3 regions of the Labrenzia sp. THAF35 genome follow, and region 3 is predicted to be linked to each of the others. Evidence: predicted binding sites of a transcription regulator. Region 3 holds the regulator's gene; each other region holds the start of a gene.
What was found. The regulator PhoB, encoded in region 3, activates phosphate uptake and scavenging genes when phosphate is short. The targets are predictions, from matches to a motif close to TGTCATNNANCTGTCAT.
Positions count from the first base shown of each region.

Region 1: ppk2 (polyphosphate kinase 2) is a predicted target of PhoB. The motif match lies at 2,321-2,337, and genes of this name have one in related genera.
Region 2: FIU93_RS07535 (DUF2794 domain-containing protein) is a predicted target of PhoB. The motif match lies at 6,307-6,323, and genes of this name have one in related genera.

Region 1 is NZ_CP045380.1:1,855,193-1,862,729, reverse strand. It holds gene FIU93_RS08645 (Gfo/Idh/MocA family oxidoreductase) at 43-1,050, opposite strand; gene ppk2 (polyphosphate kinase 2) at 1,315-2,223, opposite strand; gene FIU93_RS08635 (TetR/AcrR family transcriptional regulator) at 2,446-3,087, shown strand; gene FIU93_RS08630 (carboxyl transferase domain-containing protein) at 3,163-4,770, shown strand; gene FIU93_RS08625 (ASCH domain-containing protein) at 4,775-5,200, shown strand; gene FIU93_RS08620 (O-acetyl-ADP-ribose deacetylase) at 5,197-5,718, shown strand; gene FIU93_RS08615 (hypothetical protein) at 5,708-6,037, shown strand; gene FIU93_RS08610 (acetyl/propionyl/methylcrotonyl-CoA carboxylase subunit alpha) at 6,041-7,537, shown strand, end outside.
Region 2 is NZ_CP045380.1:1,637,079-1,644,615, reverse strand. It holds gene FIU93_RS07560 (arylesterase) at 1-52, opposite strand, end outside; gene FIU93_RS07555 (ABC transporter ATP-binding protein) at 176-886, shown strand; gene FIU93_RS07550 (ABC transporter permease) at 883-3,465, shown strand; gene FIU93_RS07545 (hypothetical protein) at 3,795-4,568, shown strand; gene FIU93_RS07540 (Bax inhibitor-1/YccA family protein) at 4,751-5,533, shown strand; gene FIU93_RS07535 (DUF2794 domain-containing protein) at 5,849-6,238, opposite strand; gene FIU93_RS07530 (PLP-dependent aminotransferase family protein) at 6,703-7,537, opposite strand, start outside.
Region 3 is NZ_CP045380.1:6,091,909-6,099,445, forward strand. It holds gene FIU93_RS28040 (aspartate aminotransferase family protein) at 1-42, opposite strand, end outside; gene FIU93_RS28045 (GcrA family cell cycle regulator) at 484-1,020, shown strand; gene phoB (phosphate regulon transcriptional regulator PhoB) at 1,347-2,048, opposite strand; gene phoU (phosphate signaling complex protein PhoU) at 2,129-2,824, opposite strand; gene pstB (phosphate ABC transporter ATP-binding protein PstB) at 2,856-3,617, opposite strand; gene pstA (phosphate ABC transporter permease PstA) at 3,665-5,017, opposite strand; gene pstC (phosphate ABC transporter permease subunit PstC) at 5,017-6,486, opposite strand; gene FIU93_RS28075 (substrate-binding domain-containing protein) at 6,552-7,537, opposite strand, start outside.

The sequences.
Region 1 (7,537 bases), 1.9 Mb from region 3:
GGCCGGGACTTGGCTTTGCGGGAGGCAGGGTGTGCGAACGGCTTAACCGATGTTGACCCAGCCATCCTTTTCGGCCGACGCGAAGATAGCGTCGAGGATCTTCATGTTCTGGACGGCATCTTCCGCGCCATAAGGAAGTGGCGCTTCACCGGTGATCGCCCGGCCAAACACGTCCGCCAGTTCGGCATATTGATCGCAAGGCGCGATGATATCCGACTGCATCGCTGCATCGCCGAGCAGCGAACCGTCGTCAAGCCGGATCTGAACAGCTTCGCCCTGCGGCGCGTTGAACGGAATGACGATTTCCAGCCGCTTCTTCGTACCGACCAGATGAATGCGCTGATAAGGCGTCAGCTGGGTCGAGACGGTGAAGTTGAGGTGCCGGTTATTGCCGAAGTCGAGCAGGGCACTGGTCATGCGGTCGGTGCCGAATGCGGGATCCCGGTCGATCAGCGAAACGACCCGCTGCGGTTCGGCATCGAAGAAATACCGACCGGCCAGCATCGTGTAGCAACCGATGTCGAGCAGCGCACCCCCGCCGATATCCGCCTTGTTGCGGATGTTGCCCGGGTCATCGTTGTAGTAGCTGAAGAAGGTCTGGATCGCTTTCAGCTCCCCCAGATCGCCGGACCGCACGATCTCGCGCGCCTTGATCCACTGCGGGTGGGCCCGAACCATGAAGCCTTCGGCAACCAGCTTGTCCTTCGGCAGGTCCAGAAGCTGCTTTGCCTCGTCGGCATTCAGCGCGACCGGCTTTTCGCAAAGCACGTGCTTGCCCGCATTCACCGCCTGGATCGTCACGGGCACATGCATGTGGTTGGGCAGCGGATTGTAGATCGCGTCGATCTCCGGATCTGCGAGCAGCTCCTCGTATGATCCATAGGCCTTCTCGATGCCGAGACCCTTCGCAGCTTCCTTTGCCCGGTCGAGATCTCGCGAAGCAATCGCATAGGCGGTGCCGGTCTTCGACCGCTGGATGCCCGGAATGACCTTATCAAGACCGATTTTCGCGGTCGAAACGATCCCCCACCTGATAGTCTTTTCCGTCATGCCGGCATCCTTCCCATGATTTTGAGGTACGCACGCCAGATGACATAAAACGATTTAACTCCGCAAGGGCAGAAAGGCCGGAGAAAGGCCTGCTCGCTGGTGAAAAGCTGATTTGAAACCGGCCTCATCGGTTGGACGCGGGCAGCATTCACACCAACCGCGCCCCCCCGGACAAGCGTAGCGGTGATCCGGGGAGACATCGAAGGTCTTTCGCCGCGATTTCACATAGCAGCGCCGCGCCCGTGAAGGGAGCACTGTCGCGGCTCAGAATTTCTCCGGCACGTAGAGATGTTCCGGCAGGACCTTGCGCTCATAGTCGGAATTGTAGACCCGTTCCGGCAGCTTGATCGGGTCGTGCGGGATATCTTCGTAAGGGATCATCGACAGGAGGTGACTGATGCAGTTGAGGCGCGCCTGCTTCTTGTCGTTGCCTTCCACGATGAACCAGGGTGCTTCGGGAATATTGGTCCGCTCGAAGGTTTCTTCCTTGGCCTTGGTGTAATCCTCCCAGCGCACGCGGGATTCCAGGTCCATCGGCGACAGTTTCCACTGCTTCAGCGGATCGTGGATGCGCATCAGGAAGCGCAGCTGCTGTTCTTCATCCGTGATGGAGAACCAGTATTTGATCAGCCGCACGCCGGAGCGCACGATCATGCGCTCGAATTCCGGCACATCGTGGAAGAACTCCTCCACCTGGCTATCACTGGCAAAGCCCATGACGCGCTCGACGCCGGAGCGGTTGTACCAGGAGCGGTCGAACAGCACCATTTCGCCGGCGGCCGGCAGATGCGGCACGTAGCGCTGGAAGTACCACTGGGTCTTTTCACGGTCGGTTGGTGCCGGCAGCGCCACCACACGGGCGACACGCGGATTGAGCCTTTGCGCGATGCGCTTGATGACCCCGCCCTTGCCGGCAGCGTCGCGCCCCTCGAAGATGATCACGATCTTCTCACCGGTATGCTGCACCCAGTCCTGCAGCTTCACCAGTTCGGCCTGCAGACGCAGCAACTCGTGGAAATAGGTGTTCCGGTCGATGGTCGACTTGTGCTTCTTCGCGGAGATGAAGGCGAGATCCTTGGCGACGAGAAAATCGTCGATCTCCATTTCCAGCTCTTCGTCCAGGCTGTCTGCCCATTCCGCTTCAACCCAGGTTTTTGCACTTTCTTCGGTCATCAATCGGTTCCTTTGAAATACATCCCGGAGGTACACCCAGGTTCGTCAGCGCATTCAACCGGACGCAGAATGCCCAAGGACTGTGAACAGGTTATCCATGAAAGTTTTTTGACAGTCGCGCCTGTTCCCCTGTCATTCTTTCTAGCAGCAACGCTTTCGCACTCAAATTACCCTTGCAAATGAACGAACGTTCATTTATTTTTTGCAATAGGGAGAAACAAGATGGCAAGTGCAGCCGCAAGACCGCAAAGCCGATCCAGAACGGGAGCGAAAGGCCAGGAGACTGCCGCACGTGTGCGCAAGGCAGCCCTGAAACGCTTTGCCGCCAACGGTTATGCCGCTGTCTCCATGCGCGAAATCGCCGCCGATGTCGGCGTTCAGCCAGGCGCGCTCTACAACCATTTTCCGACCAAGCAGGACATCCTGAAGGACCTGATGCTCGCCCACATGGGCGAACTCCTTGCTGCCTGGGACGAAGCGGCTTTTCCGGCTGACATGGACCCGCTGGAGCGTTTTGTCCGCTTTCACATCCGCTATCACCTGGAACGGGCGGACGAGGTGTTCATTTCCTACATGGAACTGCGCAATCTCGAACCGGACAACTTCGACATCGTCGAAGCGGAGCGCCGTCGCTACGAGGGCATCCTGACGGGTATTCTGGAAACCGGCTCCGCTGAAGGCCGCTACAGCGTCCGCGAACCGAGGGTCGCCACCCGCGCGATCATTGCCATGCTGACTGGCATTCCGAGCTGGTACCGCCAAGGCGGTCGCCTGTCGAAACTGGATATCGAAGAGATTTACCTGGACCTGGCGCGCAAGGCCGTTGCGCCGGAGAACCGAGACATTCCGGCCCCTCAGGCGTGAAACCGGACGCGTGGGGAGCAAGCAACTGAACTCAATCGACCGTCCACAAGGTTGATCCAAGGGAGACCGGGTGACATGAGCATCCTGAAATCGAGCCTATCGCCGAGAAGCGAACAGTTTGCAGCAAACCGCGCCGCCCACGAAGCGGCCATGGACACCGTCAAGGCAGCAGCCCAGACAGCACTGGACGGTGGTGGCGAGACCGCCCGACAGCGTCATGTGTCCCGCGGCAAGATCCTGCCGCGCGAACGCGTCTCCCGCCTGCTCGATCCCGGCTCACCCTTCCTGGAAGTCGGCATGCTGGCCGCCCACGAGATGTACGAGGGCGCGGCTCCCGCCGCCGGTATGATCGCAGGCATCGGCCGGGTTGAAGGCCGCGAGGTGATGATCCTCGCCAATGACGCGACCGTCAAAGGCGGCACCTATTATCCGATGTCGGTCAAGAAACACCTGCGCGCTCAGGAAATTGCCTCGGAAAACAATCTGCCCTGTATCTATCTGGTCGACAGCGGCGGCGCCAACCTGCCCAACCAGGACGAGGTCTTCCCGGACCGCGACCACTTTGGCCGCATCTTCTTCAACCAGGCCAACATGTCGGCAAAAGGCATCGCCCAGATCGCGGTCGTCATGGGCTCCTGCACAGCGGGCGGCGCTTATGTGCCGGCCATGTCGGACGAGACCATCATCGTCAAGAACCAGGGCACCATCTTCCTGGCCGGCCCGCCTCTGGTGAAGGCCGCCACCGGCGAGGAAGTATCTGCGGAAGATCTCGGCGGCGGCGATGTTCACACGCGCCTGTCCGGCGTTGCCGATCATCTGGCCCGCGACGATGCCCACGCACTGGCGCTTGCCCGCCGCGCCATCGCCAGCCTCAACCGCACAAAGACGCCATCCGTCGCGCTGCAGGCCCCGGAAGACCCGCTCTACGATCCGGACGAAATCCTCGGTGTCGTTCCGGCCGATCTGAAAACGCCCTACGACATCCGCGAAGTGATCGCCCGCACCGTCGACGGATCACGCTTCGATGAATTCAAGGCCCGCTACGGCACCACACTGGTCTGCGGCTTCGCCCATATCCATGGCATGCCGGTCGGCATTATCGCCAACAACGGCGTTCTGTTTTCCGAAAGCGCGGTGAAAGGGGCCCACTTCGTCGAGCTCTGCTCCCAGCGCAAGGTTCCACTGGTGTTCCTGCAGAACATCACCGGCTTCATGGTCGGCCGCAAATATGAAAGCGGCGGCATTGCCAAGGACGGTGCCAAGCTGGTGACGGCGGTCGCCACCACCTCGGTCCCGAAGATCACCATGCTGGTGGGGGGCTCCTTCGGCGCCGGCAACTACGGCATGTGCGGCCGGGCCTATTCGCCGCGCTTCCTCTGGACCTGGCCCAATTCCCGCATTTCGGTCATGGGCGGCGAACAGGCCGCCGGCGTGCTTGCCACCGTCCGCCGCGACGGTATCGAGCGCAAGGGTGGCAGCTGGTCGGCGGATGAGGAAAAAACCTTCAAGCAACCGATCATCGATCAGTTCGAACAGCAGGGTCACCCGCTTTACGCGACTGCCCGGCTCTGGGACGATGGCATTGTCGACCCGCGCAAGACCCGGGACATTCTGGGCCTTTCCCTGTCGGCAGCCCTCAACGCCCCGATCGAAGACACGCGCTTCGGTCTCTTCAGGATGTGATCCGATGTCCATCGACGAGCTGAAAGAAAGATACCCCGGCGCCGAAACCTTCAAGTTCGGCGACAATGCGGACCTGTGTGCCCAGCTCATCGCCCTTGTGCGCGCCGGCAGGAAAACCGCCACATGCGGCGCCTTGCAGAGCTATGAGGACGGTGGTGAGGTCCTGCCCGTTCATGGACGGCGGGACATTGCACTGAACTGGGACGACACCCCCGCGCTGGTGATCGAAACACTGGAAGTGTCCGTCGTGCGCTTCTGCGATGTCGGGGAAGACTTCGCCCTGGCGGAAGGCGAGAATGATGACCTCGCCGGCTGGCGCAGGGACCATCAGGTCTTCTTTGAACGCAACGGCGGATTTGACCCGGAAATGGACCTTGTCTGCGAACGCTTCAAGGTTGTTGAAGATCTGCAGCCGGAGCTCAAGCCGTGAGCAGGATCGAGACACACATCGGCGACATCACCCGGCTCGACGTGGATGCCATCGTCAACGCGGCCAACTCATCGCTGCTCGGCGGCGGTGGTGTCGACGGGGCGATCCACCGTGCGGCAGGTCCGGAGCTCCTGGCCGAATGCAGGACGCTTAACGGCTGTGAAACAGGCAAGGCAAAGATCACCAGTGGCTACCGCCTGCCCGCCCGTCACGTCATCCACACGGTCGGCCCCGTCTGGAAAGGCGGCACGTCGGGCGAAGCGGACCTTCTTGCCTCCTGTTATGAAACCAGCCTGCGTCTTGCGGCAGAAACCGGCTGCAGAAGCATAGCTTTCCCGGCCATTTCCACCGGCATTTACGGCTATCCGGCCGGCAGCGCCGCGTCGGTCGCGGTGGAAACTGTCAAACGGTTTCTGGAGGACCTGCCGGAAATCGAAACCGTCACACTGGTTGCCTTCGACGAGGCAAGCCATGCCCATCTTCTGGCAGCACTCGGGAGGAAACCTCATGAAGGGTGAAGTCCGCTCGATGGTGGAATGCGGCCCGGATATCGAAGCGGCGTTCCGTGACCAGCATCCCGACATACAGCTGACGCAGCCCCTGACGGCCATCCTGGTTGCGCTCGACGAAGGCAATATCGACAAGGGCGACACCCTCTCCGTCGGCGGCCTGCGGGTGAACGTGCTGGCAACCGGACGAAGCGCGCTCCTTGCCGACGGGAGCCGGAACTCCATCACGGTGTTCAGCGAGCTGCCCATACAACATATGCCGGATCTTGCTCCGGACCGAACTGCCGATACCCCCGGCGCACTAGTCACTCCCTGGGAGGAGAACTGAGAAATGTTCAAGAAGATCCTCATTGCCAACCGCGGCGAGATTGCCTGCCGGGTGATGGCAACGGCCAAGAAGCTCGGCATCAAGACCGTTGCGGTCTATTCCGATGCGGACGCCAGGGCCAAGCACGTTGCCATGGCTGACGAGGCTTTCCGCATCGGACCGGCACCGGTCTCGGAAAGCTATCTGAAGGCTGACAAGATCATCGAAGCCTGCAAGCTGAGTGGCGCCGAAGCCGTACATCCGGGCTACGGCTTCCTATCGGAAAATCCGGATTTCGTCGACGCCCTCGACAGGGCCGGCATAGCCTTCATCGGCCCGAGCGCCTCGTCCATCCGCGCCATGGGCCTGAAGGATGCCGCCAAGGCGCTGATGGAAAAGGCCGGCGTGCCGGTGGTGCCCGGATATCACGGCAAAAACCAGGACGCGGACTTCCTGAAGGAGCAGGCCGACCGGATCGGCTATCCGGTGCTGATCAAGGCGCGTGCCGGCGGTGGTGGCAAAGGCATGCGCCGGGTCGATGACCCGAAGGATTTTGCAGACGCCCTGAAAGGCGCGCAGCGCGAAGGCGAAGCCAGTTTTGGCGATGGCCGCGTGCTGATCGAGAAATACCTGACCAAGCCACGCCATATCGAGATTCAGGTTTTCGGCGACAGCCACGGCAATGCCGTGCATCTGTTCGAGCGCGACTGCTCGCTGCAACGCCGCCACCAGAAGGTGATCGAGGAAGCCCCTGCCCCCGGCATGCCGGAGGAAATGCGCCGCGCCATGGGGGAAGCCGCCGTGACCGCGGCCAAGGCCATCGACTATTCCGGCGCCGGCACTATCGAGTTCATCGCCGACGTTTCCGAAGGCCTCAGGCCCGACCGGTTCTATTTCATGGAAATGAATACCCGGCTGCAGGTCGAGCACCCGGTTACCGAGCTCATCACCGGCGAAGACCTGGTCGAGTGGCAGCTTCGCGTGGCCTCCGGCGAAACCTTGCCAAAGCGCCAGGAAGATCTTTCCTTCAACGGCTGGGCCTTCGAAGCCCGGCTGTATGCGGAAGATGCGCCGAAGGGCTTCCTGCCCGCCATCGGCACGCTGGAGCATCTGGCCCTTCCGGAAGACAGCGCCCGGGTCGACAGCGGCGTGCGTTCCGGAGATGAAATCACCCCCTATTACGATCCGATGATCGCCAAGGTGATCGTCCACGGCCCGACCCGCCAGGCGGCACTCGGCAAGCTGCTGGCAAGCCTTGAGGCAACGGAAGTTGCCGGCTGCGTCACCAACGCCGGCTTTCTGGCGGCCCTGTGCCGCCATGAAGGTTTTGCCGCGGGCGATGTCGACACCGGCCTTATCGACCGGGATCTGACCCAGCTCATAGAAGAACCCTCCATTCCGGTGGACGCGATTGCCCTTGCCGCTCTCACGGCGCTCGGCCTGACCAGGCCGGCAAGTGGCAACGATCCGTTCGACACGCTGGCCGGATGGCGGATCTGGAGTGCATCGCGCCAGTACGCA
Region 2 (7,537 bases), 1.7 Mb from region 3:
TTGGCAGGAAAGACAGGATGATTATCGTCAGGCAGGCAATAAACCGGTTCACGTGAACACTCTTTTGGGACTGGAAGACGCTCTTCAACAGGCCCATATGGTCGCAGAGCGTCCAATTGTCGAGGGCTTGTGACTGTCAGGAAGACGATCACACGCCCATTGTAAAGGCCAGAGAATGACAAATTCGCCCGCGATCGCCCTGAAAGACGTCCACCTGACCCTCGGCGAAGGCGCCGGGCGGGTGCATATCCTGAAGGGGATCGACCTTCAGATCGAGAAGGGGGCCTCCGTCGGCCTTGTCGGCCCGTCAGGGTCCGGAAAATCGACATTGCTGATGGTCATGGCGGGGCTGGAACGCGCCGATGAAGGCTCGGTCAACGTGGCCGGATCCGAACTCGGCCCCCTGTCCGAAGACCAGCTGGCCCGGTTTCGCGGCCGCAATGTCGGGATCATTTTCCAGTCGTTTCACCTTGTTCCCAACATGACCGCGCTGGAAAACGTGGCCGTGCCGCTGGAACTTGCTGGGGATACCGCCGCATTCGACAAGGCCAAGGCGGAACTGGATGCCGTCGGGCTCGGCCACCGCATGCACCACTACCCGGCGCAACTGTCCGGCGGCGAACAGCAGCGTGTCGCCGTGGCAAGGGCGCTGGTCGTCGAACCCGCGATCCTGATCGCAGACGAACCGACTGGCAACCTCGATGAAAGCACCGGCGCACAGATTGTCGACCTGATGTTCACCGCCCAGAAGAACCGGGGCACGACGCTGGTTCTGGTCACCCACGACCCGAGCCTTGCCGCCCGCTGCGACCGCATGATCCGCGTTCGCTCCGGAGAAATCGAAGAAGAAACGTCTGACCGCGCCCGCCGCGAGGTGTCTGCATGAGCGCGTTTGTCCCGGGCAGCACACCGGCAAACCACCAGACGATGCGCCTTGCTGCCCGGTTTGCCTTTCGTGAACTGCGCGGCGGCCTCAAGGGCTTTTACATTTTCATTGCCTGTATCGCGCTCGGCGTAGCGGCAATCGCAGGCGTCACGTCTGTCTCACGGGCTCTTACAGAAGGGATTTCGCGCGAAGGTCAGTCCATCCTGGGCGGTGATCTCGATTTTTCCCTGATCCACCGGCAGGCCGACGCTGATCAACTTGCCTATCTGAACGGCCTTGGTGACCTGTCCCGCGTTGCGACCACGCGGGCAATGGCAAGAAGACCTGAGACCGGCGATCAGGCATTGGTAGAGCTGAAAGCCGTCGACGGTCCCTATCCCCTTTACGGTACATTTGAACTTGCCTCCGGAGAGGCCCTGGAAACGGCTCTGGCCCGGAAAGACGGGACCTGGGGCGCCGTTGTGGACCCTTCTCTTCTGGCGCGGCTTGGTGCGAATGTTGGCGATACGCTGTCCCTAGGGCGAGCCACCATCCGAATTGCCGACACCATTGCCAATGAACCGGACAAACTGGCCGGGGGCATGGAATTCGGTCCGCGCCTTCTGATTTCCGATGCCGCCCTGCCTGAAACCGGCCTGATCCAGCCCGGCAGCCTGGTCCGCTGGCATTACCGCGTTCGAATGGCCCCGGCTCCCAACCTGGAAGCAATGGAAGGGATCGTTGAGGAGGCCAAATCCGCCCAGCCGGACGCGGGATGGCGTATCCGCTCCCGCGCCAATGCGTCCCCAGGCCTTCAACGCAGCATTGATCGCTTCGCACAATTCCTGACACTGGTCGGCCTCACCGCGCTGGTGGTTGGCGGTGTTGGCGTGGCCAATGCCATCCGCGCCTATCTGGAAACCAAGCGCGAGGTTATCGCCAGCTTCAAGTGCCTGGGCTCGACAGGCGGGTTCGTCTTCAAGATTTATCTGGTTCAGATGCTGGTGCTTGCGCTGCTCGGCATCGTCGTCGGCCTTGTGCTGGGTGCCCTGATCCCCTTTGCCGCCGATGCCGCACTGGCGCCGGTTCTGCCGGTCAAGCTCGCGGCCAGCATCTATCCGACCGAGCTTGCCCTTGGCCTCGTCTACGGCCTCCTGACCGCTCTCGCCTTTGCAATCTGGCCGTTGGGGCGGGCTCATGACATACCGCCGACGGCCCTGTTCCGGGATATCGTGACCGGTGGCGCCAAGCTGCCGCGCAAACGCTATCTGTTTGCCACCGCGGCAACAGTGCTTGCCCTTGCCGCCATCGCCATTCTGCTTGCCCACGACCAGCGCATGGCCGGCACCTACATCGCCGCATCCGCCGGTGCGTTCGTTTTGCTGGTGCTGGTCGCACGCGGGATCATGGCCATAGCCAGGCGCCTGCCCAGTGTCCGCTCGACCGAGCTCAGGCTGGCGATTGCAAACATTCACCGCCCCGGAGCGCTGACCCCGTCAGTCGTGTTGTCGCTGGGACTTGGCCTGTCGCTGCTGGTCGCGCTTGCCCTCATCGACGGAAACCTGCGGCGCGAGCTGACCGCAACCATTGCCGACAAGGCTCCGAGCTTCTTCTTCATCGATATCCAGAGCCATGAACGCGATGCCTTCGAGGCCTTGCTGAATGCTGAAGCATCCGACGCCAACCTGCAAAGCGTCCCGATGCTGCGCGGACGCATTGTCTCGCTGAACGGTATTGCAGCCGACAAGTTCGTCCCTGCCCAGGAAGGCTCCGGCTGGGTGCTGCGCGGTGACCGCGGCATTACCTATGATGTAAGTCTTCCCAAGAACTCGAAGCTGGAAGAAGGCTCCTGGTGGCCGGAGGACTACACCGGCATTCCGCTGGTGTCCTTCGATGAAGAGGCCGCCACCGATCTCGGCCTCAAGATCGGAGACCGGATCACGGTCAATGTGCTCGGCAGGGAAATCACGGCGGAAATTGCCAACACGCGTACGGTGGAATGGCAGTCCCTTGCGATCAATTTCGTGATGGTGTTTTCGCCGAATACTTTTGCCGGTGCCCCGCATGCCCATCTGATGACCCTTGGCTGGGACGATGATGTGCCGGAAGAGACGGAACTTGCCTTGTTGAAGACGGTCTCGAACGCCTTTCCGACAGTGACGGCAATCCGGGTGAAGGACGCGATCTCTCAGGTCAACGATCTGGTGGCACAGCTTGCCTGGGCCATCCGCGGCGCAAGCTCGATCACGCTGATCGCCAGTGTTCTGGTTCTGGCAGGTGCACTTGCCGCCGGTCATCGCAGCCGGATCTACGATGCGGTCATTCTGAAAACCATTGGTGCGACACGGGCTCGCCTGATCTTCGCCTATGCACTCGAATACGCCATTCTGGGCCTTGCAACGGCGGTGTTCGCCCTGCTGGCCGGAGGGGTCGCCGCCTGGTACGTGATAACGCAGATCATGGACGGGTCGTTCGTGATGATGCCGGTGACCGCAGCAGGTGCCGCGCTGATCGCGCTGGTGCTGACGGTGGGTTTCGGCCTCATCGGCACATGGCGAGTGCTGGGTGAAAAGCCCGCACCTGTCCTGCGAAATCTCTAGCGCAAAATGCGGTCAGCTGCTGTAGCGGCCAACGTGCGCACAGGAAATAGCTGATCAAAGGACGTTTGCCGGCTTCGGTCGTGCCTCCTTTGATCAGCAAGGCTATTTCCGGTGAACCGGTAGACTTCCGAAAACAAGATCGAACGAATTCTTGGCAGGCGCTGATCTATTTCGATCCGGCGCCCACAGCTCTTGGCAAACTTCGTTCAGGAAAAAATCCTGAAATACAACCAAATCGCGACAAACTTCAGCTCCACACAACTTGCATACTGAATTGATCTTGGCTATCCGGTTCAGCTCCGGGCAGTTTGTTAAGAAGGGGCCATTCCATGTTCAAGTTTCTCCCGAAAATTCGTTTGAAGACCATTGCCGGGGCTGCAGCCCTGTCCGCAGTTGCCGCTATGGCTTTCGCCCCTGCCGCGTCGGCGGAAAGCCCGTTTCATACCGGGGTCTGGCAGTTGAACACGCCGGAAGGCCCGCGCGGCCTCGTCGTCAGTGACTGGCTGGTCTTCGAAAACGGTTTGCCGAAGCGCTGGCTCTATCGCCGGGCCGGCACCAACGACGCCAACCAGTTCGATTTCTTCACCCGTTCGATGAACGATTCCGGCTATACGCCGGTCGGCATCCGGGTGTACCGCACCGGCGACAACGCAATGAAATACACGCTGGCGCCCAAGGGCGAGGATCCGATCGAGGTTTCCGCCGTTCGTCTTTCCATCCCGAATTTCGAGAACTCCTGCCTTTCCGTCGAGAAAAAAGGCAAGCGCTTCTACGGTAACTGGGTCGGCACTGAAGGCTCCAAGCTGAAGAAACTGAACGTGTCGAAAAACCGGCTGACCATCGACGGCGAAGCGCGCAAGGTATCGATTGCGGAAGTCCGCGTCGGCCGCATGGGCATTACCGAAAATGGCAAGCCGATCGCTTTCCTCACCGATGCTGGTGGCGACTATGCGGTTCTGCAGTGGTTCAAGCCCGGTGTGACTGTCGAGCAGATGCAGGATCCGGAAAAGGAAATCCTCGATTTCGCGTCGGAAGAAATCGTTCGCAACCCCGGCGGCACCTGCGACCGGCAGATCGAATCCCGACTGAAAGCCATGAAATAATACGACTGAATCTGAGCCTGTTTTTAAGGATAGGTTCAAATAATACGTCCTGAGCGCAAAGATTACGAATTTTTCATCGAATTCGACTTGTGCTCGGGATAGGCTTTTCCCATATGTTGAGGGAGTTGTGTTGCATGCGCGATTGCATGCGCACGTCTATCTAGAAGGGGATTTTTACGACCATGTCGACCTATGACCGTCAATCTCAAGGCGCGTATACCGTCGCCGGCGCACGCGCCGAGGCCGGCATCGATCAGGGCCTGCGCTCCTACATGCTGGGCGTCTATAATTACATGACCATCGGCCTTGCGCTGACCGGCTTTCTTGCGCTGGCAACGGTCATGCTTGCAACGACCACCGATCCGAACTCTGCTGTCGCCAGCCTTGGCAACGGCCGCATGCTCACCCAGCTGGGTGTTGCCATCTACGGCAGCCCGCTGAAATGGGTTGTCATGCTCGCACCGCTCGGAATGGTGTTCTGGCTGTCCTTCCGCATTCAGTCCATGAGTGCCGGCGCAGCGCGGACCCTTTTCCTGGTCTACGCATCCGTAATGGGTATCTCCCTGTCCTCGATCTTCCTGGTTTACACCCCGGGTTCGATCGCTCAGGTCTTCTTCATCACCGCCGGTACCTTCGGCGCGCTGAGCCTGTTCGGTTACACCACGAAGAAGGACCTCTCCGGCTGGGGCTCGTTCCTGTTCATCGGCCTGATCGGTATCGTGATCGCGTCGCTGGTCAACATCTTCATGGCATCTTCCGCCCTGCAGTTCGCCATCTCCGTGATCGGTGTTCTGGTGTTCGCCGGCCTGACCGCCTACGACACCCAGCAGATCAAGGAAATGTACTACGAAGGCGACAGCGGTGAAGTCGCCACGAAGAAGTCCGTCATGGGCGCGCTGCGTCTGTACCTCGACTTCATCAACCTGTTCATCATGCTGCTGCAGCTGTTCGGCAACCGCGACTAAGCGCAGCCAAACTGAACAAACGGAAAAGCCCGGCCGTGTGCCGGGCTTTTTTGTGGCCGAACGACTGTCCGACACATCGCACGCCGACACTTGCGCCAATGGGCGTCAACGCCAGCCTTGCGCAAATCAATGGAATGAAGCGGCAGAACACTGCGCTGCCAGGTTTGGCCGAACCAACCGTCTGGTCCGCGGCCAGCGGGTAACCGACCAGCATTGGCCGGTCATTGACGCCACCATCAAGGAAATACCTGTGACCGGATAAACGCAGGGGGAATGAACCTCACCCGGCCATCAGCTGACTGACCGGATGCCTGGTCAGGCGTCGACCACCCGAAGATGTTTTTTCTTCTCCAGAACCCTCAGCACCTGCGCCAGATCGTGGCCACGCTTCAGGATCATGCCCCCGGTCGCCACGACCGAATAAGCGCCCTGGCGGCGGGCAAGCTTCGGGTCCTTCTCGATCCTGTAAAGCGGCATTTCGGAAGATCTGCGAAACACGGAGAAGATTGCCCGGTCCTTCAGGAGGTCGATGGCATAGTCCCGCCACTCGCCGTCGGCGACCATGCGCCCGTAGAGCCTCAGAATGACATCGAGTTCGCGCCTGTTGAATGCAACAATGGGTTTGGGAGGGGGAGCCGGTTGATGTTGTGGCGACGGGCTTGCACCCGCACCACGCTGAAACGCGCTGTCGTCGGCTTCGCTCATTCCGCCTCCATTCCGTTCGCGGTTTCGCTGCTGACAGGTAACCGACAAGAGAATCGTCGGGAGACGCCTGTCACCTGGCTGTCATGATGCGTCTTCTTTAGCCATTCTGGCAAGCCCGCAACGTCATATTGACAGACAGAGGTCCGAAACCAGAGTAATTTTGCCAATAAGTTTTACGGGAAGAAGAGCAAAAACGAACGCAACGGCACTTTGCCAAGAAAGAATGCATAAATTTCCTTGATTTTGCCGCATTCCAGCCCTTGGCCAGCCATTTTAGACACCCATATTAGGATCATACCCTGATGGGTATGGCCCGTAGAATCCGCGGAATGCATTAGCCCCCCAGCCCCCCGGGGTTTTTACTGGCCAACCAGATTTAGTGAGTCAAACATCAGGGCAACTGAAGGGCCGGCATTATGCCGGCCCTTTTCATTTGTGGCCCTGCCTGTTTTTCTGCTTTCAAACTACTTCAGAAAATCCCTGAGGAACGACAGGAACCGCGCATCGGTTCCATAGGCGACGTTGACCCGCATTGCCGGCTTCTGCCGGGTCTCCCGGTTCGGATAAAAGACGGCGCCCGGTGCAATGAAAATGCTTTGCTTGCTGGCTGCGGCGCACAGTTCCCTTTCATCCACATCATCGGGAAACTCCACCCAGAGATAGAACCCGGGTATGGAGCACTCCCGCACGGACAACCCGATCGCCTCCAGTGTCCCGAAGGATGCCTTGTAGGCATCTTCCACCCGGCTCCTGAGACGTCGCAGATGTCTCAGATAATGGCCGGCCTGCATCAGATTGAACACGAAGCGTTCGACGTGGTCGGATGAATTGACCACCGTCAGCATCTTGATATCGGCAAGCTGGCGGATGATGTCCGGATTTCCAGCCACGTAACCGCATCTGAGACTGGCCGACAGTGTCTTGGAAAAAGTACCGAGATAAAGCACCCGCTCCAGCTGGTCCAGCGCCGCCAGCCTTGGCAGCGTGGCCGGAAGAATGTCGGCAAGCGCATCGTTTTCAACCAGGAGAAACCCCCAGCGCTCGGCAAGCTGCATCAACCCGAATGACCGCGAAGGTGACAGGGAACCGCCGGTCGGATTGTGGCCGTGGGACTGGGTGACAAACATCTTCGGCCGGTAAAGAGCGAGTTTGGCGGTCAGGTCTTCCAGGTCCGGACCGTCCCTGTCCCGCCGGATACCGACAATCTGCACCTTGGCGAAGGTCAGCTTGGAAAAGAGCGGATAATAGCCCGGCTCATCGACAAAAACCGTATCGCCAGGCTCCGTCAGATGCCGGATG
Region 3 (7,537 bases):
GTTCGATCTTGCGTAATTTCCGAATAGTGCAGTCGCGGACATAACCTCGTTTGTCTCCTTTAAACGCCCCTGCTGTCCCCTGCGTCGCCCCGACGCCGGGCCGTCACCTTGAAAAGATGCCGAAGGGCCAAAACGCAACGTGCCGCCCCGATGAGGCGGCACGCAGCGGCTTTCTTATACACTGCCGGTACCATGCACTGTCAATGGAAATGGCGCACAAGACATTTCATGTGCCGCGGAGGGCGGATTTCATAAAATTCTCAATGACCTCGCCATAATTGGGGAAAAGTCGTTTCATCCCCAACTGGTTTGGGTCGAGTGGTTGCCTGACAAATTAACGTTATTGTAACCTCTCAGCAATCAGACACGAGATCTCGTGAGGCAAATCACCAAGAGGCACTAGATCTGCCAGCATTAAGCGTGCTTGCGCATGCTTAACACGGGGTTAATGGCCGCAGGACGGTCAAACTAAAGGGTGCGGCAATGAGTTGGACAAACGAACGAGTTGAGCTTCTCAAAAAGCTTTGGGGCGACGGCTTGAGCGCAAGCCAGATCGCAGGCGAACTGGGTGGTGTTACCCGTAACGCCGTGATCGGCAAGGTGCACCGCCTTGGCCTGTCCGGCCGCGCCAAGTCCACCTCTTCAAGCGCCAAGCCGCGCCGGCCGCGCACCGCAGCTCCTGCAACGGGTGCAGCGCCGAAGAAACCGACGACGTCACATCCGCAGTCGATCGGCGCAACGGCCCTGAAAGCAGACATCTCGCCTGCACCAGTGGTGGCTGCCAAGCCGCGCGTAGAGCCGATTGCAGAGCTCGTTCCGATCTCGCAGCGGGCTACCATCCTGACGCTGACCGAGCGGACCTGCAAATGGCCGATTGGCGACCCGGCGACCGACGACTTCTACTTCTGCGGCCGCCAGTCCGATGCCGGCGTCCCCTACTGCGCTCATCACTGCAAGATCGCGTATCAGCCGGTCGCCGACCGCCGCCGCGATCGCAAGACGATGGCTCAGGCAGGCTGATAGCCTCGCACCTAACCAATTCATGAGAAAGCCCGCCATCTGGCGGGCTTTTTTTTGTTTGGGCCTTCCATTGACCAGATGCCCGACCCCGACCAGTGACCTCCCACGGCTTGTTCTTGGCACCGCTCCATGCCGTTTCCGTTCCATCAAAACAAACCTTGTTTGACCACTCCGCCACGACAGGGACCGCAGGATCAGCCCCGACACCGACACAACTGATGGGGTTGTCGCAGAAGAGAACCTTGCTCCGCGAAAGGCACATAACCGCTGAGAAACAAAAAGCCCGCTAGAAAGCGGGCTCCTTAATTCCATTCTGCAAGTTGCCCTCAGGCAGTGGCAGAGGTGAACTGGTCATTGAAGGCGTATCCGGCACCACGGACGGTACGGATAGGATCCTTTGCCTTGCCCTTGTTCAGAGCCTTGCGCAAGCGACCGACGTGAACATCGACAGTGCGTTCGTCCACGTAGACATCGTGACCCCAGACCCCATCCAGCAGTTGTTCGCGGGAGAAGACACGGCCAGGCGATGTCATCAGGAATTCCAGCAGGCGGAATTCCGTCGGCCCCAGGTGTATTTCCTTGGTGTTGCGGCGAACGCGGTGCGTTTCACGATCCAGTTCGATATCGCCGGACCGCAACATGCTGGACACCACTTCCGGGCTTGCCCGGCGCAGGATGGCGCGCACGCGGGCCATCAATTCCGGTACCGAGAAGGGCTTGACCACGTAGTCGTCGGCACCGGTCGACAGACCGCGGATGCGCTCTGCTTCCTCACCGCGTGCCGTCAGCATGATGACCGGCAGGCGCTCGGTATCCTCGCGCGCCCGCAGGCGGCGGCACAGTTCAATTCCGGACAGGCCCGGCAGCATCCAGTCGAGCAGCAACAGATCCGGCAGGCTTTCCCGCAGGCGGATTTCCGCCTCATCACCCCGGACACAGGACTCGACCGAGTACCCTTCCGCTTCCAAATTGTATCTCAATAGAAGGCTGAGCGGTTCTTCGTCTTCAACGATGAGCACCTTCGGCATACATCTCGCTCCAATTACCGCAACCGGCGCCGAAGCGCCGGCCGTTAAGATCTTCTGCAAATCCGACGATTACCGGCGGGTCAGACCGCGCCTGTTTCGTCGACCTTTGCCCGGTCTTCCGGCAAACGCTCGCCAGTGACCATGTAGTAGACGTTCTCGGCGATATTCGTCGCGTGATCGCCGATGCGCTCGATGTTCTTTGCGCAGAACAAGAGATGGACGCACTGGGTAATGACCCGCGGGTCTTCCATCATGTAGGTCAGGAGTTCGCGGAAGATCGACGTGTAGATCGCGTCGACCTCGGCGTCGGCTTCCTGAACCCGGCGGGCGGCTTCCGCATCCTTGCGGGCGTAGGCATCCAGCACCTGCTTGAGCTGCGAAAGAGCGAGTTCCGTCATGTGCTCCACACCGATCGCGAGCTTCTTGGACTGCAAGTCGCTGTCGATGGCGATGACGCGCTTGGCAACGTTCTTGGCAAGATCGCCAACACGCTCCAGGTCATTGGCAATGCGCGTTGCGGCGGTGATTTCACGCAGGTCCTGCCCCATCGGCTGGCGGCGGACGATCAGCTCGATCAGCTTCACTTCAAGTTCGTTGTAAAGGCTGTCCAGACGGACATCGCCCTTGATCGTCGCCTTGGCAAGCTCCAGATCCTGCGACACCAGCGCGGACACCGCATCGGCGAAAGCCTTTTCGGCAATACCACCCATTTCGGCAACCTTGCCGGCCATGGCCGTCAGTTCGTCATCGTAAGCCGAGACTGTATGTTCAGACATCCTGTGTCCCCTTCAGAAACCTAAAAAATGCTTAGCCGAAGCGGCCCGTAATATAGTCCTGCGTACGCTTGTCCTTCGGATTGGTAAAGATGTCCTCCGTCAGACCTTCCTCCACCAGAACACCCAGATGGAAGAACGCGGTACGCTGAGACACACGGGCAGCCTGCTGCATCGAGTGGGTCACGATCACGATGGTGAAGTTTTCCCGCAGTTCGTCGATCAGCTCTTCCACCTTCGCAGTCGCGATGGGGTCAAGCGCCGAGCACGGTTCGTCCATCAGGATCACTTCCGGGCTGACGGCAATCGCACGGGCAATGCACAGACGCTGCTGCTGACCGCCCGACATGCCGGTGCCCGGCTCGTCCAGACGGTTCTTGACTTCTTCCCAAAGCCCGGCCTTCTGCAGGCTGGAGGCAACGATTTCATCAAGCTCGGACTTGTTGCGGGCCAGACCATGGATCCGCGGACCGTACGCAATGTTGTCGTAGATCGACTTGGGAAACGGGTTCGGCTTCTGGAAAACCATGCCGACCTTGGCGCGCAGCTGTACGGGATCGACCTTGGGATCGTAGATGTCTTCACCGTCGATCTTGATCGACCCTTCCACACGGCAGATGTCGATGGTGTCGTTCATGCGGTTGATCGTCCGCAGGAACGTCGACTTGCCACATCCGGAGGGACCGATGAAGGCAGTCACGGACCGCGGCTGGATCTCGATGTCCACGTCCTTGATGGCGTGGGTATCGCCATAATAGACCTGCACCTTGTTCGCGGAAATTTTGCTGTCGGTCATGGTTTTCGCCTGTTCAAAATTCGGCATCTCGTTCATCGGAGCAATCCTTACCAGCGGCGTTCAAACCTGCGGCGCAGGATGATAGCGATAATGTTCATGGTCATGAGGAAGACCAGCAGCACGATGATCCCGCCCCAAGCGCGTTCATAGAAAGCCGGGTCGGCGCGTTTCGCCCACTCGTAGATCTGGGCCGGCATGGCCGAGTTCGGAGAGAAGAAACCGGCAGCCACACCGTCCGGGAAATTGGAGGCGATGAAACCGACCATCCCGATCAGCAGCAGCGGAGCGGTTTCCCCAAGCGCCTGTGCCAGACCGATGATCGTGCCGGTCAGAATGCCAGGCATTGCCAGCGGCAGGACATGGTGGAAGATCGACTGCATCTTGGAGGCGCCAATACCAAGGGCCGCATCGCGGATGCTCGGCGGAACGGCCTTCAAGGAGGCGCGGGTGGAGATGATGATCGTCGGAAGTGTCATCAACGTCAGCACCAGGCCACCAACCAGCGGTGCAGATTGCGGCAGATGCATGAACTGGATGAAGACCGCCAGACCGAGAATACCGAACACGATGGACGGAACGGCGGCCAGGTTGGAGATATTCACCTCGATCAGATCGGTGAACTTGTTCTGCGGAGCGAATTCTTCCAGATAGATGGAAGCAGCCACACCGATCGGCAGCGACAGGAACAACACCACCAGCATCATGAACAGCGACCCGATCATGGACGCCCCGATGCCGGCCTGCTCCGGACGGCTGTCGGAAGCATCGGTTCCGGTGATGAAGGCCCAGTTGAAGCGCTTCTCCAGAATGCCGGCGGACTGCATCTGGTCAGCCAGATCCAGGTGTGCGGCATCCAGGTTCTTGTCTTCGGCAAGATCCTCGCGCTTGACGCGGCCCTTCAGGTAGCCGTCGACACGGGATGAGGCGATCAGCTCGAAGGTTACCGTCGTGCCGATCTTGTCCGGGTTGGCAAGTGCATAGTCACGAACCGTTGCGGCAGCCCCTGAGGAGAACAGCTTCTGCAGGTCCTTTGCCGACATGTCGGTGGTGATGTTGAGACCGGCAAGTTCCTTGGCAAAGGCGTCGTCAATGATGGCCCGATACTTGGAGGTCTTGACCACCGACTTTTCCGCTTCGGCAATCTGCTCCTGATTGAGGGGGACATCCACCTTCAGGAAGGTCTGGCTGAAGGCGCCAAGGCCGTTGGAAAGGATTGCCCACAACAGCGCGACGAGGAAGAACAGGCCGATGCCGATGGCAATGATGCCGTAGAGCTTGAAGCGGGCTTCAGCGGCGTTGCGCTTTCTGGTCAGCGGGTCGAGTTCGAGGATCGACGTGGTCTTGTGCGGGGTCGGAGCGCTGGTCTTGCCCGACGGTGGCGTAAGGGTCGTGTCGGTCATTAGTCGTACTGCTCCCGATATTTGCGCACGATGTAGAGCGCGACGATGTTGAGCCCCAGGGTCACAACGAACAGGGTCATGCCGAGTGCGAAGGCGACAAGGGCTTCCGGGGAGGCAAAGTCGGCGTCGCCGGTGAGCTGGCTGACGATCTTCGCGGTCACGGTGGTCATCGCTTCGAGCGGGTTCATGCTGAGGCGGGCAGCCGCGCCGGCCCCCAGAACAACGATCATGGTTTCACCGATGGCGCGAGAGGCCGCGAGCAGGATGGCCCCGACGATCCCCGGCAGGGCCGCCGGCAGAATGACCTGCTTCACGGTTTCCGAATGGGTGGCACCAAGTCCGAGCGAACCGTCACGCATGGCCTGCGGCACAGCGTTGATGATGTCGTCGGAGAGCGAGCTGACGAAAGGGATCAGCATGATGCCCATGACAGCACCCGCGGTGAACACCGAGGAAGCACCGGACATCCAGCTTACGCCGAGCGCACCGCTGGAGCCGAAGACGTTCATCAGAAGCGGGCCGACTGTGAGCAGCGCGAAGAGACCGTAAACGATGGTCGGAATACCGGCCAGGATCTCGAGCAGTGGCTTGGCAACGGCGCGTACGTGCGGCGTTGCATACTCAGACAGGTAGATGGCAGCGAACAGACCGATCGGTACGGCAACGGCAAGTGCGATCAGGGAGATATACATGGTCGCCCAGATCAGTGGCACGATCCCCAGCTCCGATCCACCGCCGAAGCTCGGCGCCCAGGTCAGGCCGAAGAAGAAATCAGCAGCCGGATAGAGCCGGAAGAACTCGACCGTGTTGAAGATCAGCGACAGCACGATGCCGACAGTCGTCAGGATGGCGATCGAGGCTGCTGCAATCAGGATATAGCGGACGACCGTTTCCACGACGTTGCGGGCACGGAAATCCTTGTTGGTGCGCAGAACACCGACAGCGAAACCGATCAGGCCGACCGCCAGAACGCCGATTGTCCGCAACAGCAGGCCTGTACCCGAGATGCTGCGGTATGTCTGCGCGGCCCGCAACGTTTCGGCGGTCACTTCGGAACCGAGCGCGACACCTATCTCGCCGAGACGGCTGCGCACGTCGGTCAGATCGGTACGGATGGAAGACGCCATGTCGGCCGACATGGCGCCTTGAGAAACGGCAAGATCGAGACCCTCGGCAACACGTACGACGTCGCTCATGACGAGGTCGAGTGAACTTGCGGCAATGGTCTCTTCGGAAATCTTGGAGGAAACCTGACTGTCAAGAATGATGGGCTGGAAGATCAGCCACGCAATGAGCAGCAGGAGGGCAGGAACCAATATCGAAACAACGACGTTCCAGCCGTAATAACCAGGCAGGGAATGGAGCTCACGCACATCCCCTCCGGCAGAACTTAAGGCTTTTCCGCGGCCGACTATGTATCCGGCGACAGCCAGAACCAGCAGCGCAATAAGAATATATGGAAGTGACATAGGGCGACCCAACCGGCAAAGAAGAAAGAAAGGGCGGCCGAAGCCGCCCTTCCGGAAAGATGTGCTTAGTTGCCCATCGTTTCTTCGGCTTCGATGGAAGCCTGCGTAGCGGCAAGCTCCGGATCGGAAACCAGGCCATACTGGGCCAGCGGGCCGTCCGGGCCAGCGATTTCGTCAGAAACGAAGAACTGAGCGTATTCTTTCAGGCCCGGGATAACGCCGATGTGTGCCTTCTTGATGTAGAAGAACAGCGGACGGGAAACCGGGTACTCACCCTTGGCGATGGTTTCGGTGGACGGAGCGATACCGGCCATCGTTGCCACTTTGAGTTTGTCGGTGTTGTTCTCGTAGAACGCCAGGCCGAAAACGCCAACGCCGTTCGGGTTGGAGTCGATGCGAGCCAGGGTCTCGGTGTAGTCGCCGTCGATGTCGACCGACTTGCCGTCCGTGCGGACTGCGATGCAGGCGTCTTCAGCGTCGTCTTCGGACATGCCGCCGTCGATCATGGCTTTCAGAGCGCCGGATTCTTCACAGCCAACAGCCAGAACTTTTTCTTCGAACACTTCACGGGTGCCGTGCTTGGTGCCCGGGATGAAAGCAGCGATTTCCGCGTCCGGCAGGGAAGCGTCAACTTCGGACCACTTGGTGTACGGGTTGTCGACGATCTGACCGTCCTTCAGGACTTTCGGGGACAGAGCGTTGAACCACTGAACCTGGGTGAATTCGTTGAAAGCCGGGCCGTCTTTCTGGGAAGCGAAGACGATGCCATCGTAGCCGATGCGGACTTCGATGATGTCTTTCACGCCAGCTTCGGCACAAGCCTTGATTTCCTTCTCGCGGATAGCGCGGGAAGCGTTTGCGATGTCGATGGTGTTTTCGCCAACGCCGGTGCAGAACTTCTTCAGACCAGCAGAGGAGCCACCGGATTCAACGACCGGTGTCGGGAAATCGGTGTTTTCGCCGAATGCTTCAGCAACGATGGAAGCATAAGGAAGAACCGTGGAGGAACCAGCAATCTGCACCTGGTCGCGAGCCTGAGCCGAACCAACGA